2 regions of the Shewanella polaris genome follow, and region 2 is predicted to be linked to the other one. Evidence: riboswitches for the same ligand, from Rfam matches in the RefSeq annotation. Region 2 holds a riboswitch; the other holds the start of a gene.
The links. A riboswitch is a leader RNA that binds a small molecule or an ion and turns the genes downstream of it on or off. The one in region 2 is predicted to bind lysine.
Positions count from the first base shown of each region.

Region 1: linked by a shared signal. The riboswitch ahead of FH971_RS06065 (Na+/H+ antiporter NhaC family protein) and the one ahead of lysC (lysine-sensitive aspartokinase 3) in region 2 are both predicted to bind lysine.

Region 1 covers NZ_CP041036.1:1,377,672-1,385,739, forward strand. The annotation lists gene FH971_RS06030 (proline--tRNA ligase) at 1-837, opposite strand, end outside; gene FH971_RS06035 (acyltransferase) at 1,028-1,639, opposite strand; gene tsaA (tRNA (N6-threonylcarbamoyladenosine(37)-N6)-methyltransferase TrmO) at 1,644-2,432, opposite strand; gene rcsF (Rcs stress response system protein RcsF) at 2,546-2,941, opposite strand; gene FH971_RS06050 (H-NS histone family protein) at 3,102-3,512, opposite strand; gene FH971_RS06055 (electron transfer flavoprotein subunit beta/FixA family protein) at 3,935-4,684, shown strand; gene FH971_RS06060 (electron transfer flavoprotein subunit alpha/FixB family protein) at 4,686-5,609, shown strand; lysine riboswitch at 6,011-6,226, shown strand; gene FH971_RS06065 (Na+/H+ antiporter NhaC family protein) at 6,308-7,864, shown strand; gene FH971_RS06070 (thymidine kinase) at 8,040-8,068, shown strand, end outside.
Region 2 covers NZ_CP041036.1:589,996-598,063, forward strand. The annotation lists gene FH971_RS02560 (DUF3293 domain-containing protein) at 260-688, shown strand; lysine riboswitch at 991-1,165, shown strand; gene lysC (lysine-sensitive aspartokinase 3) at 1,300-2,679, shown strand; gene FH971_RS02570 (succinylglutamate desuccinylase/aspartoacylase family protein) at 2,684-3,802, shown strand; gene FH971_RS02575 (site-2 protease family protein) at 3,875-5,017, opposite strand; gene FH971_RS02580 (DUF4144 family protein) at 5,246-5,620, opposite strand; gene FH971_RS02585 (DUF342 domain-containing protein) at 5,659-7,326, opposite strand; gene FH971_RS02590 (class I SAM-dependent methyltransferase) at 7,518-8,068, opposite strand, start outside.

The DNA of each region.
Region 1 (8,068 bases), 790 kb from region 2:
TTTAATCGTTTGGGTGATGTCTAGGCCAAATTGTTCAACTAATTCTGCAATCGTTTTTGCGTTAGGGGTATCCACTAACGTCATTGCTTGCGTTGCCTGTGCACGTGTTTGGCTTGGCATTGGTGATTCTGCTTTTTCAATGTTAGCGGCATAGTCGCTACCTGTTGAATAAGCGATTAAATCTTCACCACTGCTAGCGAGTACATGGAATTCATGCGACAAGCTACCGCCAATAGAGCCTGTATCTGCTAGCACTGGGCGGAATGATAAGCCCATTCGTGTCAGAATATTACTGTATGCGGTGTGCATTGCGTGGTAAGTGCTGTCCATGGTTTCTTGATCTAAATGGAAAGAATAGGCATCTTTCATCAAGAATTCGCGTGCACGCATTACGCCAAAACGAGGGCGTACTTCATCACGAAATTTGGTCTGTACTTGGTAAAGTGTAATTGGCAGTTGTTTGTATGAACTTAATTCTTTACGGACTAAATCCGTGATGACTTCTTCATGGGTTGGTCCCAATACAAAGTCTCGATTATTGCGATCTTGGAAACGCAGTAATTCAGGGCCAAACTTATCCCAGCGGCCTGTTTCAACCCATAGATCAGCTGGTTGTACTAACGGCATTAATATTTCGATAGCGCCCGTTTTGTTCATTTCTTCACGAACAATGGCTTCAACTTTACGTAATACACGTAAACCTGACGGTAACCAGCTGTAAAGACCTGACGCATTACGGCGGATCATACCCGCGCGTAACATTAACTGATGGCTAATCACCTCTGCGTTTGCAGGAGTTTCTTTTTGTGTTGAAAGCAGGTACTTACTAACTCGCATTACCAATGTCCAAAATAGTTGCTATTAATGAGCGCCATTTTAGCACCTGCATTAATGATGTCACCTGCTAATTCAATTCAACAGTAGGCTTTGTGATGCTTAAATGGCAAGTTTGATATTGCAGACGAGAAATAAACTGATTTTTGTCAACTTATGTATTTCTTATTTCACCTTCCATTCTTTATAGAAGTTATTTATCTCGTCTATCGCCAATGACTCGAGCAGGATTACCGGCAATGATGGCGTAGGCTGGAACATCTTTTGTGACAATGCAGCCCATGCCAACGACAACACTATCTCCAATGGTCACACCGTCAACAATACCTACTTGAGCGCCAATCCATACATCTTGGCCAATCACTACCCCTTTGGATGTTGCAGGTTGTTTATAGATAGGTGTGTCGGCTGACATTCCATGGTTAAAGGCATAAACAGTGACGTTGTTAGCAATACGAGTTTGGCTACCAATTTTGATACCTTTACGACCACCATCTAAACTGCAACCATGATTAATGGCCACTTCATTACCTAAGGTGATAGGGCCATGCATAAACACATCGGCGGCAATCATGCATTGGTTACCAATAGAGATATCACGACCCGGTTCAGCAAAAAGTTGTGCTTGTGGGGCAATAAAACATTGCTCACCAATATGAATCGTTTCTAATTGGCAAAGTTGCTGTTGAATTTCATCTTGCCAAGGTTTAGCCCAAAGGAGATGTTTGGGTTTAAGTGAAAAGTATAGCCATGGCATCCATGATAAACGTTTTTTGTGTTGAGCTTGATAATCAATGTCTGGCATAAGCTTAATCCTTTAATAATGTCACTTTGGTCGGTTTAAGCTCTAATACTTCAATTCCTTGCTTCGTGACATGCCAAAAAATATCTAAATCATACAGCGCCACTTGATAGAGTTTGGGATCATCTTTGGCTTTTTTATAGGCTGGGCGAGGGTCTTGGGATAATACGCCATTAATTAATTCGGCTAAGCCTTGGTATTGTTGTTGAATGGTATATTGGCTAATTTGAGTTGCTGCAACAGGGGTATAAGTTACTGGAATAAGCACGGGAGCATCTTGGGCAATTCCACCTTTAGCATCAGTTATCGCATCGGAGAACGGAACATAGGGTTTAATATCGATAATAGGTGTGCCGTCTAATAAATCCATGCCAGAGATCATTAAACACACTTTACCTTTACGTTGAACAACACTATGGAGTTTGACCACTGATTGACCAATCCCATTGGGTCTAAATGTCGAACGTGTAGCAAACACTCCTAGTTTTTCATTACCGCCAAGACGGGGAGGGCGTACTGTGGTTTTCCAGCCTTGAGCTAGATTTTCATGAAAACAAAATAATAACCATAGGTGAGAATATTGTTCTATTCCTCTTACAGCATCAAGGTGATTAAAATCTGGCTCAAATTCAATATAGCCAATGGCATTGACTAGTCCAGGCTGACGCGGGATACCAAATTTTTGCTTATAAGGTGTTCTGCATATTGCAACTGCATTTAATTGACTGCTAAACGGAACGCTAGAACGGTTATTAATAGGATCTATTTGCTGGTGTTGATCGTTGCCTTGTGTCATGCAATACCTGAATTAAGCAGAGAAAGGGAATCATAACTTAAATATAAATAATGTTGATGAGTGTTATATGAGCACTCATCATTTATAGGCTACCAATATATTATATTGAGTTGTTATTTTTCTGTAAGGGTTTTAATCGCTTGCCCAACACAAAGAGCACGGCTAATGCAGCTGTTGTCTGCTTCATTTATCATAAAACAGCTTTTAACCACAAAACCATTAGCACCTATGTCTGCCGCTGCTCTTCTGGCATTTGTACGTGCAACGGCCATTTGTGGCGGTGCATCTCGAAGGGTTTCTTGGCAGGCTTCGCCTTCAACTAAACCTAATACATCAAACTTTCCTCTAGGTTGATTAGTTCCTTCATATAACGTTACATCGCCGACTTTAAAATAATCATTGATTGCTTTTTTGTCTAAATTACTGTTGAACGCATAATCACTTGCGCATGCACTTAATAATAGTGCTATAGAAGAGGCAATAAATGCATATTTAAGGGGGGAAGTCATAACCGTCACCTTCAATTAATAAGAGTGGTTCAATAAGGGTAGTTTACCTTGTCTCATGGTGATGATAAAGCAATCTAATGTCATAAAAAAAGAGCTTACCGTAAGTAAGCCCTTTTTAATCTAAAAACGTAATCGTGTTGTTAATCGCTGGTTAGAATAATTATTCCATGCCAGGAATTAAAAATTCAGTCATATTTTTTCCGCTATCAACTTGTTGTTTGAATACGGTTGGCATGCGACCTTGACCTGTCCATTGAATTAATTCGCCATCAACAGTGATTTGATATTTTGCTGGACGTGGCGCACGCTTTTTAGTTGCTGTTTTAACTGAAGACGTGACTTCACCTAAATCTTCAATAGATAAACCGCTGTTTTCAATTTGAGCAAGAATTTCTGCAATCCGAGCATTACGTTCAGCATTCGCTTCAAGTTCTAATTTTTCTTCTTCTTCACGTTCGGTAATAATTTTTTCTAATTTGGCAGCTGTTTCACGTAAATCATCAAGAGATAATTCTTTTATTGCAGCTTTAAAACGACGGCCATGGGTTAATATGTCTAAAAAGTCACTCATGTTGTAAATTCCCTAAATGATTTATTAATAAATGTAAAAGCGATAATAGATAAAATTATCTATCTTTTTGGTTAATTTAAGTATTAATGTTGTTTTTTATAGTCTTATTATTAATATAAGTAAATTTAAATCCCTAATGATTACCCATAAAGTTTAATAAACACTGAATATGGATACAATAATAGAAACTATTCGGTATTGAATCAAATTAAATTATCTTTTTATGAAATATAATTTATAAATTAAGCAAATAATCAATGAGGGTTTGTTCTGTTTGGTTGCCATTATCACAACAAAAACATGTAAACAAGCGTTTGACTTTTGTTGACGTTAACGTTAGCAGGACGTAGAGTAAACCCATATTGCATTGGCCACAGTCAATGTGTTGTCCACGTTCATTGAAGTTGTAGGAAGGAAACCCTATGAAAGTCTTGGTGCCTGTTAAACGTGTAGTCGATGCCAATGTGAAAGTCAGGGTAAAAGCTGATAACACAAGTGTTGAGACTACTAACCTTAAAATGGCGTTAAATCCATTTTGTGAAATTGCAATAGAAGAAGCTGTGCGCTTGAAAGAAGCTGGCATTGCCACCGAAGTTGTCGTGGTGAGTGTGGGCGCAAAAGTGGTACAGGAACAATTAAGAACGGCTATGGCTCTGGGGGCCGATAGAGCAATTCATATTGAAACTGATGAAGATCTAGTACCATTGTCAATTGCTAAACTGTTAAAAGCCGTGCAAGAAAAAGAACAAGCGCAATTAATATTATTCGGTAAGCAATCTATTGACGGTGACAACAACCAAACTGGACAAATGTTAGCGGCATTAACTGATATGCCCCAAGCGACATTTGCATCAGAGGTCAAAGTTGATGGTGATACTGTCACGGTGACTCGTGAGATAGATGGCGGATTACAAACTTTAAAAATGCCTTTACCGGCGATTGTTACGGTCGACCTTCGCTTAAACGAGCCTCGTTATGCATCATTGCCTAATATTATGAAGGCCAAGCGTAAACCGCTAGAAACGCTGACGATTTCTGATTTAGGTGTTAGCTTAAAAGCACATCAAACTGTGCTTAAGGTCACTCCTCCTGTTGATCGTAAAGCGGGTATTATGGTGTCTTCTGTAGAAGAGTTGGTTGAGAAGTTAAAAAATGAAGCGAAGGTGATCTAACATGGCCATTTTAGTATTAGCAGAACATGATAATGTTAGTTTAAAAACCGATACGGCCAAAGTGGTCAGCGCGGCAACCGCAATTGGTGGTGATATCCATGTGTTAGTTGCTGGTGTTGATTGTAGCGCTGCAGTAAGTGCAGCACAAAGTTTGGCCGGTGTGAGTAAAGTGTTAGTTGCTGATGCTGCTCAATATGGTGCTCAACTAGCTGAAAATGTATCAAAATTAGTTGTAGAGATTGCGGGCGACTATGAGCATATTCTAGCGGCAGCAACCAGTATTGGTAAAGATACGTTACCGCGTGTGGCAGCATTATTAGATGTGTCACAACTTTCTGAAGTGATTGAAGTTGTCAGTAGTGACACTTTTGTTCGCCCTATTTATGCGGGTAATGCTTTAGCAACCGTGCAAAGTTTAGATGATAAAAAAGTCATGACAGTGCGTTCAAGTGCATTTGATGCCGTCGCATCAACAGGCAGTGCTGAAGTGGTTAATCTTAGTCAAGCTATTGAGGCGCGTACTGAGTTTATCTCTCAATCGTTAACAGAATCAGCGCGTCCTGAACTCGGTAATGCTGGCATTATTGTGTCTGGTGGCCGTGGTATGGGTAGCGGTGAAAACTTTGCTATTTTGGAACAACTTGCCGATAAACTGGGCGCGGCTGTGGGTGCTTCTCGTGCTGCGGTTGATGCTGGCTTTGTTCCAAACGACTTACAAGTGGGTCAAACGGGTAAAATCGTCGCGCCAGATTTGTATATCGCAGTGGGTATTTCTGGTGCAATCCAGCATCTTGCTGGTATGAAAGACTCTAAGGTGATTGTTGCTATTAACAAAGACCCTGAAGCCCCTATTTTTCAAGTGGCGGATTATGGTTTGGTTGCCGACTTATTTGAAGCAGTACCAGCATTGAACAATCTAATTTAATCTGACGTTAAGTCGTTAGATGGGGGCGTTGATTAAGTTAGTGTTTTCAGCCGACTTTGAAGCGCGATTAAACGTTCGTTGTTCTATTCAAAAGGTTTCTACTCATAAAGTAGAAACCTTTTTTATTGGGCTAGTGTTAGATTAGTTTTGAATTAGTATTAGTTTTTATGTTGAGTTTTAAAAATGTCAGTTCAAAAATCAATAGTTTGATGCAGTTGCTGTTTTTGTGCCCATTACGCTAGTGTGCATTTGACTTAAAAACGTTAGACTAATGCTATGCAATTGTGGATTTTGTTGGCAATATTGTTATTTGTACTGCGATTTAGTGTTTTTTTCTGGCATAGAATAAGTCGTTTATGATTGTATGTTCGCGCTGTTTGTAATGCATTTTAAATGCAAATGGCCAAAGTAGAGGTGCATTGCGTAAAAGTCGTATTGAATTGGGTGATGCCAATAATTCAGTATTAAAGGATGCAATGCCGAAACAAATGAGTCTATCAAACACATTTGTTGGTGCAGTACTCGAAAGGGGCTGCACTGTCATAGAGTTTTTATCTATATGATAAAAGAATGATATTCATATTAAGTGGGTATTACTGTGGAGCGCTACTAGTTAAGTTAATGCATACTCTTTCGGCGTATGTTTAGCCTTATTTCTAGTTTTCTCTATTCGTATCCAACGAAGAAATAATTAAATTATGATAATAAGTTATGCCGATTCGGCACTTTCCGTTTTGCCACCACTTGTGGCTATTTTACTCGCCATTTTAACCCGTAAGGTGCTACTTTCGCTAGGGTTAGGCATTGTTATTGGTGCTTTGTTACTGAGCGACTTTTCAGTTATTGCTACCAGTGAATATATATTACACACAGTAGGTCAACTCGTTTGGAAAGACGGTGGATTGAACAATTGGAATGTGTATATTTTAGGTTTTTTGGTTGTACTAGGCATGATAACCGCGTTAATTACCGTGAGTGGTTCTGCTCGGGCATTCGCTGATTGGGCTAAACAACATATACGCAGTAAACGTGATGCCAAGCTGATGACCATGTTTTTGGGTTGTGTGGTATTTATTGATGATTATTTTAATAGTTTAGTGGTAGGTTCTATTTCTCGGCCTATTACTGATCGTTATCATATCTCGCGGGCCAAATTAGCTTATATTCTCGATTCTACTGCTGCACCTATATGTGTTATTTCACCAGTGTCTAGCTGGGGGGCATATATCATCGCGTTAATTGGCGGTATTTTAACGGCGCATGGATTTACTGACTCTGGTTATTTAAGTGTTTTTATGCAAATGATCCCAATGAACTTTTATGCGGTGTTTTCGTTGTTGTTACTGCTATTTGTCGCGGCATTTGGCTTAGATGTTGGCCCTATGCGTCAACATGAATTAAATGCATTACGCGGTAATTTGTTCGATGAATCTAAAGGGCAACCACCAGGCGCGGTATCCGATTTACCCGAAGCGGATACTGGTAAGGTGATGGGCTTATTTTTGCCTATCGCCATATTAGTGTTTGCCACAATATATTTTATGGTTTCAAGCGGTGCTGATGCATTAGCAGCTAAAGATTTACCCTTTAATGTGTTGGGTGCATTTGAAAATACTGATGTAAGTTCATCTTTATTTTTTGGATCGATTATTGGTCTCATTGCCACGGTGATTTTAGGCATTCAACAAAAAGTTGAGTTGCCTATGTTGCTATCTGGGATGCTGGTTGGTGCGCGTTCTATGTTGCCAGCAATATATATTTTACTGTTTGCTTGGACTATTGCTAGCGTAATAGGTGAGTTAGAAACAGGCAAGTACATGGCCAGTTTAGCCACCGATAATATTCCGTTTGCCATGCTGCCTGCCGTGTTGTTTTTATTAGCGGGTATTACGGCATTTTCAACCGGAACTAGTTGGGGTACCTTTGGGATTATGTTACCTATTGCCGCAGATATGGCCATGGGCAGTGACAGTACTATGATGTTGCCTATGTTAGCTGCTGTGTTATCTGGTGCGGTATTTGGCGATCATTGCTCGCCTATCTCTGATACCACTATTTTGTCGTCAACAGGGGCGAGTTGTCACCATATTGACCATGTAGTAACGCAGTTACCTTATGCACTGATTGCAGCATTGATAAGTTTCGTGGGATATATCGTACTTGGTTTTACGGGTTCCTTAATCGCCGGATTGCTTTGCTGTTCGGTAATGTTTGCTATTAGTATTGTTGTACTGCACTTTGTTGCTAAAAAGTAATGCTTGATCATTATTTCGTGCACGCAAATTAATCTGCTAATGTAAATTAATAAACAGATTACTACCGCATAAAAATGCCGTATTCATAACGAATATGGCATTTTTGTTTGTTGTTGCGATGTTAATAAAGGTAAAATGAGCGACATTATCTGACTAACTATTGGGACGCTTCATTTTGGCGCAACTGTATTTTTATTATTCGGC
Region 2 (8,068 bases):
GCCTTTTTACTATCAATGTTATTGACTTAGTCATAGTGATTTAATAGTAAGTGATGTTTATTGTACTCGTTTTAGGCATTTGTTAACAAATTAAATGTTAAATAATTAATATAATTGTCGAGTATATGAAAGATTAATACAGTTAAGTAGCTAATAATCATACTATTTTAAGTTCAATACTTGTGACTGATATCACAAGCCTTTGAGATTTTATTACCTTCTGTTAAACTGTTTTCGGCCTAATTGACGAAATTTTATTATGAAAAATGTTATCGATGCATTGTGGAATGAGTACCAAAGTAGTCATTTTTTACTTACTCAACGCCTTTCTCATGATCTCCCGTTTGCTATTGTTACCGCCCATAATCCTCACGGTTTATTACTTTCTCCCAGTCAGAATCGTTTACTCGATCGTCAGCTTCAATCTAAAATCCAACAATATAAATGCCTTTACCGATCCCTAATTGGAGCAGCTCCAGACTTGTCGCATATGGAAAAGAGCTGGGCGATTTTTATTGATAAAGAACAAGCGCTTGAGCTGGGCCGTGAGTTTAATCAACATGCTATTTATTATGTCAACAAAGGCTTGCTGTCTTTAGTTGCTTGTGTTGATTCGATTAAAGAGGAAGTGGATATGGGGGCATTTAACCATCGCTTACGTTTAGTCAGTGAATTCCCAGATACTTAGTGTTCATAATACCGTTATAGGGTTAGTTTAAGGGATGATTTGTTCAATTACCCTTATTGTCTCATTATTTGGTTGGTTACACGTAATATTGTATTGGTATTTTGTTGTTTTTAAGTTTTTTACGATTGATTAGGTGGTTTTTTCTTTATTACGAACAATGCTACATCCTCAATAAAGGGTTAAACATTGTAGGTATGAATGCCGTATTAGAAGGTGAATAAAAGTAAACTAGTATTCTTTTACTGCGTTTGTTGATTGACTTGTTAGTGCATTTGTTGCTATTTTCAACTCCCTCCTTCGGGAGGAACAGAAGAGGAGCGTTAGCTAGGTAGTAAGTGAGAGGATGCCAGTCCGATGACAACTTATGATGGAGATTAACGCCGAGGTATCGGTTTGTTTGGTAAACACTGATATCGGTCGTATAGGCTGAATCCTAACGATTGTCACCTATTTTTTTGGTGGAGAGCTTCTGGTGATGATTGCTGTTTCCCTTCTATAAGGGTGCGTTATCTTAGCACCAGGCTCTTCGAACGTAGTATGTTCGGAGCGTATATCATGTTAGTAAATCACATCTTATTTTTTAGCCTTTCGCACACTGCGGAGGTATCAGTATGAGCCTTCTTCAATCTGAAATTGACACTCCTGAATTAGTCGTTGCTAAATTTGGCGGCACGTCAGTTGCTGATTATGCCTCTATGAGCCGTTGTGCAGATATTGTGTTGTCTAATCAAGCCACCCGTCTTGTGGTAGTTAGCGCTTCTAGTGGTGTCACCAATTTATTGGTTGAATTGACCCAAGCTAACGTTAATGACGAGCGCCGCTTAGTTCTACTTAAGCAAATCGCACAAATTCAATATGCAATATTAGATGAACTAGGTCGTCCACAGGATGTGGCTGCCATTATTGATAACATACTGAGCCAGATGTCGGTACTCAGTGAATCGTTAGAACTGAATCGCAGTAAAGCGGTTATGGACGAATTGTTGTCTACCGGGGAGCAATGTTCATCGATTTTATTTTCTGCTGTTATTCGCGAAAAAGGTACTGCGTCAGATCATTTTGATGTTCGCCAAGTATTGCGTACCGATAGCCACTTTGGTCGTGCTGAACCACAGATTGAAGTGATAGCCACACTTACTCACGAATTTTTACAGCCATTACTTTCGCATTATGTCATCGTCACTCAGGGTTTTGTTGGTGCCGATGAAGAGGGATTGACGACGACATTAGGCCGTGGTGGTAGTGATTATTCAGCTGCTTTACTTGCTGAAGCTCTTCGGGCTACTGCAGTTGAAATTTGGACCGATGTTGCAGGTATTTATACCACGGATCCACGACTTGCCCCTAATGCCCGCCCGATTGCTGAAATCAGCTTTAATGAAGCTGCTGAGATGGCTACCTTTGGCGCTAAAGTATTGCATCCCGCGACCATTTTACCGGCAGTAAGACAAAAAATTCAGGTGTTTGTAGGTTCAAGTAAAGCACCTGAAATGGGCGGTACTTGGATCCGTCATCAAGTTGAAGATACCCCAGTATTTAGAGCGGTGGCATTGCGCCGTGATCAAACTTTACTTAATTTACATAGTTTGCAAATGCTACATGCTCAGGGCTTTTTGGCTGAAACATTCGCGACCTTAGCGCGACACAAAATATCAGTCGATTTAATCACTACCTCGGAAGTTAACGTATCACTTACCTTAGATAAAACTGGCTCTGATTCAAGTGGTCAGGGTTTATTGAGTGAGTCCTTGTTACAAGAATTATCGCAGCATTGTCGGGTCAGAGTCGAAGAGAATTTAGCCCTAATTGCTATTATTGGTAATCGTATCGCATCCACGGCTGGCATTTGTAGCAGGGTGTTTAACGTACTTGAAAACCATAATGTGCGGATGATTTGCCAAGGCGCCAGCCCACATAATTTATGTGTATTGGTGGCTGAGTCCGAAGCTGCGCAAGTGGTTAATGCCTTGCACCAAAACTTGTTTGAGTAATCATATGATTAAAGTAACACAATCGTCACTACGGGTTGGAGAGCTGGCAACAGGGCAAGCGTTGACGGTTCCGTTATATACATTCTCTGGAAGCGAGTCTTCAGCCCCAAGTGTTTATATTCAGGCCAATGTCCATGGTGCTGAAGTGCAAGGAAATGCAGTGATTTATCAACTGATGACTTTGTTAGAAAGTTATCAAGTATTAGGTGACATTGTTCTTGCACCGTTGGCCAATCCGTTGGGGATTAATCAAAAGAGTGGTGAGTTTACCTTAGGACGATTTGATCCTATTACAGGTGTGAATTGGAACCGAGAGTATTTTGATCACCAAGTTGATGTTAAAGCTTGGTATACAGAGCACCAACATTTAACCAATGATGAGTTGTTTCAGGCATATCGTTTGATGTTGATTGAGGCTTGTCAGGCGCGGTTGACTAATCCTTTTGGAATAACAACCGGTCATCGATTAGCGGTGAATTTACAGAGTATGGCGCACCAAGCTGATATCGTACTTGACCTCCATACCGGTCCTAAATCTTGCAAACATTTATACTGCCCTGAATATGATATTGATGCTGCTAGGCTTTTCTCAATTCCGTATACCTTGGTTATCCCCAATAGTTTTGGCGGTGCTATGGACGAAGCGATATTTTGCCCTTGGTGGCAGTTAACTGAATATGCAACGGGCCAGGGCCGTGAGTTTTTGGTACCTGTATCAGCGTTTACCTTAGAACTTGCCAGCCAAGAACGAATTGATTTGGCTGACGCGTTAGAGGATGCCAAAGGCATATTGGCTTATTTAAGCCATCGTGGTGTTATTGCTGAAAAAGTGAATCCAGCCAGTATGGAAAGGTTTGGCTGTTACTTGAAGGATTATAAGAAGTTTCATGCACCTAAAGCTGGCTTAATTGAATATTGTGCGAGTGTTGGAGAACCATTAAAAGCTGGCAAACCTTTAGTGAACATTTTGCGTATTGATTTGTATGGTACTGAACAGGCATACCAAGCCATTAGTTTACCTATGGATTGTTTGCCTATTTTACACTTTGCTTCTGCATCGGTGCATCAAGGTACAGAGTTGTATAAGGTGATGACTAATGTGTTTTCTTTACAGTCTAGTTGATTAACCGCTTTAGATAAGTAAAAACAAAAACGCCTGCAATTGCAGGCGTTTTTGTAGATGCGTAAATTGCAATTAACTGCCTAAAATTTGCAATGGAATGGTTAACATCTCATCACCGGATCCGGCAAAGTACCAAATAATACCGACTAAGCTTGCTACTGTTAGCAGATACCACACGGTTGAAAATATTTGGCCGTATCGATCCAGTGGTAGCAAATTACTTTGATGCCGCCCACGCCACTCAAATACAATCTCAAGACTGCCAATAAGCAATAAAAAGCCAAGTAGAGCAAGACCTAAGCTATAGCTTATCAACACACCGATAGCCGCACCTGCTATGCAAGCAATAAGACCAATAAGGCTGTTCATTGAAAAACTAATACTTTTTAAAATATGACCACCATCAAGAGGTAAGATAGGCAATAAATTAAATAGATTTAGCAGTGCATTAAAGCTGGCCAAACCAGCAAAAAATATATTTCCTGTTATCCAATAAAGTCCTAAAAAGATGACCGATAAAATCAGGCCGAATGTGGGTCCCATAATGGATATATACACATCTTGCCAGCGGGTATTGATGCGTTCATCGCTTAAGGCTAAGCCGCCAACAAATGGGATCAAATAAATCCCTTTGGTTTTCATGCCAAAATGTTTCATTGCTCTAATATGACCATATTCATGAAATACTAAGCAACCAATTAACGCCATAGCAAACTGGAATGAAAATAACCACGAATAGGCAGCAACGCTCGCAGCAGCAAATAGTACTTTTACCACTTTCGCGCTTTTAAGGAGTTTAAATCCTAGCGATGCTAGACCAATAACACTTATCTTTTGGTTTTTTACTATTGGCACTTCCGGTGTTTGCTTTTCTATGTCGCTGACGGTTCGCTGACCTTGGGCGACTTGTTCATCTTCTACCAACAAACAATAATCGAGTTGAAACGGTTGCCAATTAACATCAACTTCTAAGCGGATCGGAATTGCTTTACTGGATGAATCAACAATAGTCGATCCACCATCGCTATTGGTTTCACTCAGTGGTGCCGTTGATTGTAGAGCGAGTTCAAACGAGTGAATGTAAAACGCTTGAGCACTGGCATTAGCAGATTTTTGCGATACAAGTTGATTGTCCCAATAAAGTTGTTGCCAACCGGCAATAGAGCCTTCTAGGCGTAATCGTTTACCAAGACATTCAATATTTAGTAGTTCCATTAAGGATTCTCAGGATTTATGGACGGTGAGCTTGGGGCATTTTGCCAGAGCAACGTATGTTGCTCAATGGGTTCAACAATTATATTCATAAATTTTGACGTTAATCTGTGGCATTAACATGAATTAAATCATTATAAATGAATAATGAGTTGCTTAATTGAGGTTGGTAATGGTTAACACGCTGGGTATATGTTTGTTATCTACATTTTAATATTTTAAAATCATTTTTTAATACAGTTGTTCTAGCTCTGCAACGGTTGCGATACCTTGCTCTATGGTAGTAAAGATAATTTTTGCACTACAACAATGCCCTTGAAATTGACCGAATTGACGTACAATCGGCAACATTTGTAATACATTCATATTTTGATCAAGTTTTATTAACTGAGGTAATTCTGTCACATTGGCATCAATTGATGGATCTAATGGCGGATGCTTTTGGATGTGATAAACGTGACCAGTACTATCGATAAGTTTATCTTGTGTGCAAACCGTGTATTGATTAGCGCAAATAAAGCTTAACCAGTCTTGATAGTTGGGTAAATACATTAGCTCATCATCTTGATCAAACTGCAATATGGCCGGCCAATGAATGTGTTTCATAGTTTACCTGTATCTCAATGTATTTTGTGCAAAACCAGCTAGCGATTACTGTAATCAAACGAAATTTCTTGATTAACATTTTTAACCACACATGTGCTGTGCTCACGCTGAGCGCGATAAAATGCATTACCAACATGTAACTCTACGTTAATGAAAATGTGTTTCTCTGCTTTGATATAATAGTTATCAAAGTAACCTTCAGATTCATTAAATAATAATGCGTATTCTTGCTCTTCTTTAATGCGTTCTTCGGCCATTTGTTTTTTCTGCTCGAGCATCATTTTAACTTGCTCTATCATTCCTGCATCATTTTGCCACTCTGTCTTGGGAGGTAGTTTTCGCAGCCTTGCTTCTAACTCTAAGCCAGCGACAACTATTTCTTTGATGCTGTCATCTAGGGCTTTTAGTTGCTGTTTTAATTCACCCCGGTGCATAGCGCAAAATAATTCTGTTTTGGTGCCAGCTGTAGCGCCAAATGTAATGGCTCTAATTCCTTTTGATGCCGTGGCTATCCCGCCCACTAAATCTCCACGACGTCCTTGCTCGTCACTCACGGTAATGCTGTCTCCAGCGGTAGAATGACTGTGTAATAACTGCTTAGTCACCAAAATATTACCTTGGGCGTCTAAGTTAGAATACTGTACGAATTGAGCACAAATCTGACCATCTGCTTTTATGTGGGTGCTCAGTTCTTGTTCTTTAATTAAGCGTCCAATTACCCCTTTACTAATAATGACATCGCCTTGGGCTTCAATGGTGGCTGACTCAACAAAGCCCATAACGGTTACGTCACCAGTGGCTTTAACTTCCATGCCTTCATGTACATCACCAGTGATCAATATACTGCCTTTAAAGTTAACGTGGCCAAAACGGACGTCAACATCTTTTATTTGCAGCATATCGTCAACTTGCATACCTTTCTTATTTTCAACAGGCTGACCAGATACTGTGGCAATAAGTTTATTTGGATCTTTTGGATGAAAACTGGTGCCAGTTCCTGGTTCCATCGGTTTATCTTTACCTGGCGTTTGTTGCTGTACATCTCCATGAACATTAAAACCAGGAGTGCCTATAGTGGCTGGGATTTTAATCATTAATATATCATTAGGCTTAACTGTAATTAATGCGCCTAAATTACGCATATCAACTGAGCCATCTTCACGTTCTTGGGGTTGTAATAAGCGTTCGCGAGCTAAACCGACTTTACGCTCTAAGATGGCATTTTCACCGTTAACCGCAACTTTACCGCAGGCGATAATACCTTCACAGACTTCACCAGGTGGTAATATCGACAAGCGCTGCATTAATGCCATGATCTTGGGTTTGCTTAACCCCATTTTAATTTTTTGATTTTTTAGAGCATTTAGTACATCTGGGAGGGTTATTTCTTTACCGCCCCATGCTGAGGTTATTTTCATGCTGGCTTGCATTTTATTGTCACTAACACTAATACTTACGACGCCATCTTTACGCTCAGCAATAGCAAAAAACAGTTCATGATCTCCAGGGTTCTGCCCACAAATAGCATTTATTTCTGCTACGGCTTTATGAATAGCGGGAACAATAGGAAATAGCGTTGCAAAAGCAGGTTGTGTGAGTAAGGCGTTAATATCGTCTTCTGACACTGGACCATGTGTATTGGGAATTATGCGTAATTCCACTTTTGTCTTATCTGCACTTAATGTGGCGACTGAGGCTTCTAACATGACATCCTTTGTTTCTTTTTTATTTTTATTTTAGATTATGGCCAGCAAGTAGAATAACAATGAAATAAACTCATAAATGTGCGTTATTTTGCCTTTAGTCAATTTAACTGATATCGCTCTGTATTTCCAGTTGTAGCCTAGCTTTATGAGCGATAAGTCTCACTAGATTATTCGAACCGAAAAGTAAGCCATTAGCATTGATGTTGATACAATTTGTACTTGTTGTTTTCTGCTAGTGTATTCACTTTGCCAAAATGAGTGGCAATGGTATCGGAATATGGGAGGTGACGATTGGCTACAATTAGCCATAATCCTTTTGATGTTAGATGAGTCGCACTTTGTTGGACAAATTGTGTCGCAATATCTGTGGTACTTATTAAGCCATCATGAAATGGTGGGTTGGAAATAATGCCATCAAATTTACCGCTAATTTGATTAAATCCATCTGATGGATAGACTTTTGCGTGCATATTGTTGGCTGCAAGGGTTAATTCGCAAGATATTAATGCCATTGCATTAATATCAATACATTCCATGTTTAAGGTAGGATTTACTTTTAGCAATGCGGCCGTAATGACCCCCGCACCACAGCCAAAGTCGAGTACTCTACCATGTAAGTTATCTGGCAAATGTGACAGCAATAATTCGGTACCATGATCAAGGCATTTCTCGCTAAAAACACCGACCATATTACAAATTTGCAGTGTTCCCTGTGGGGTATCGAGTGCATATTGGCTTATCC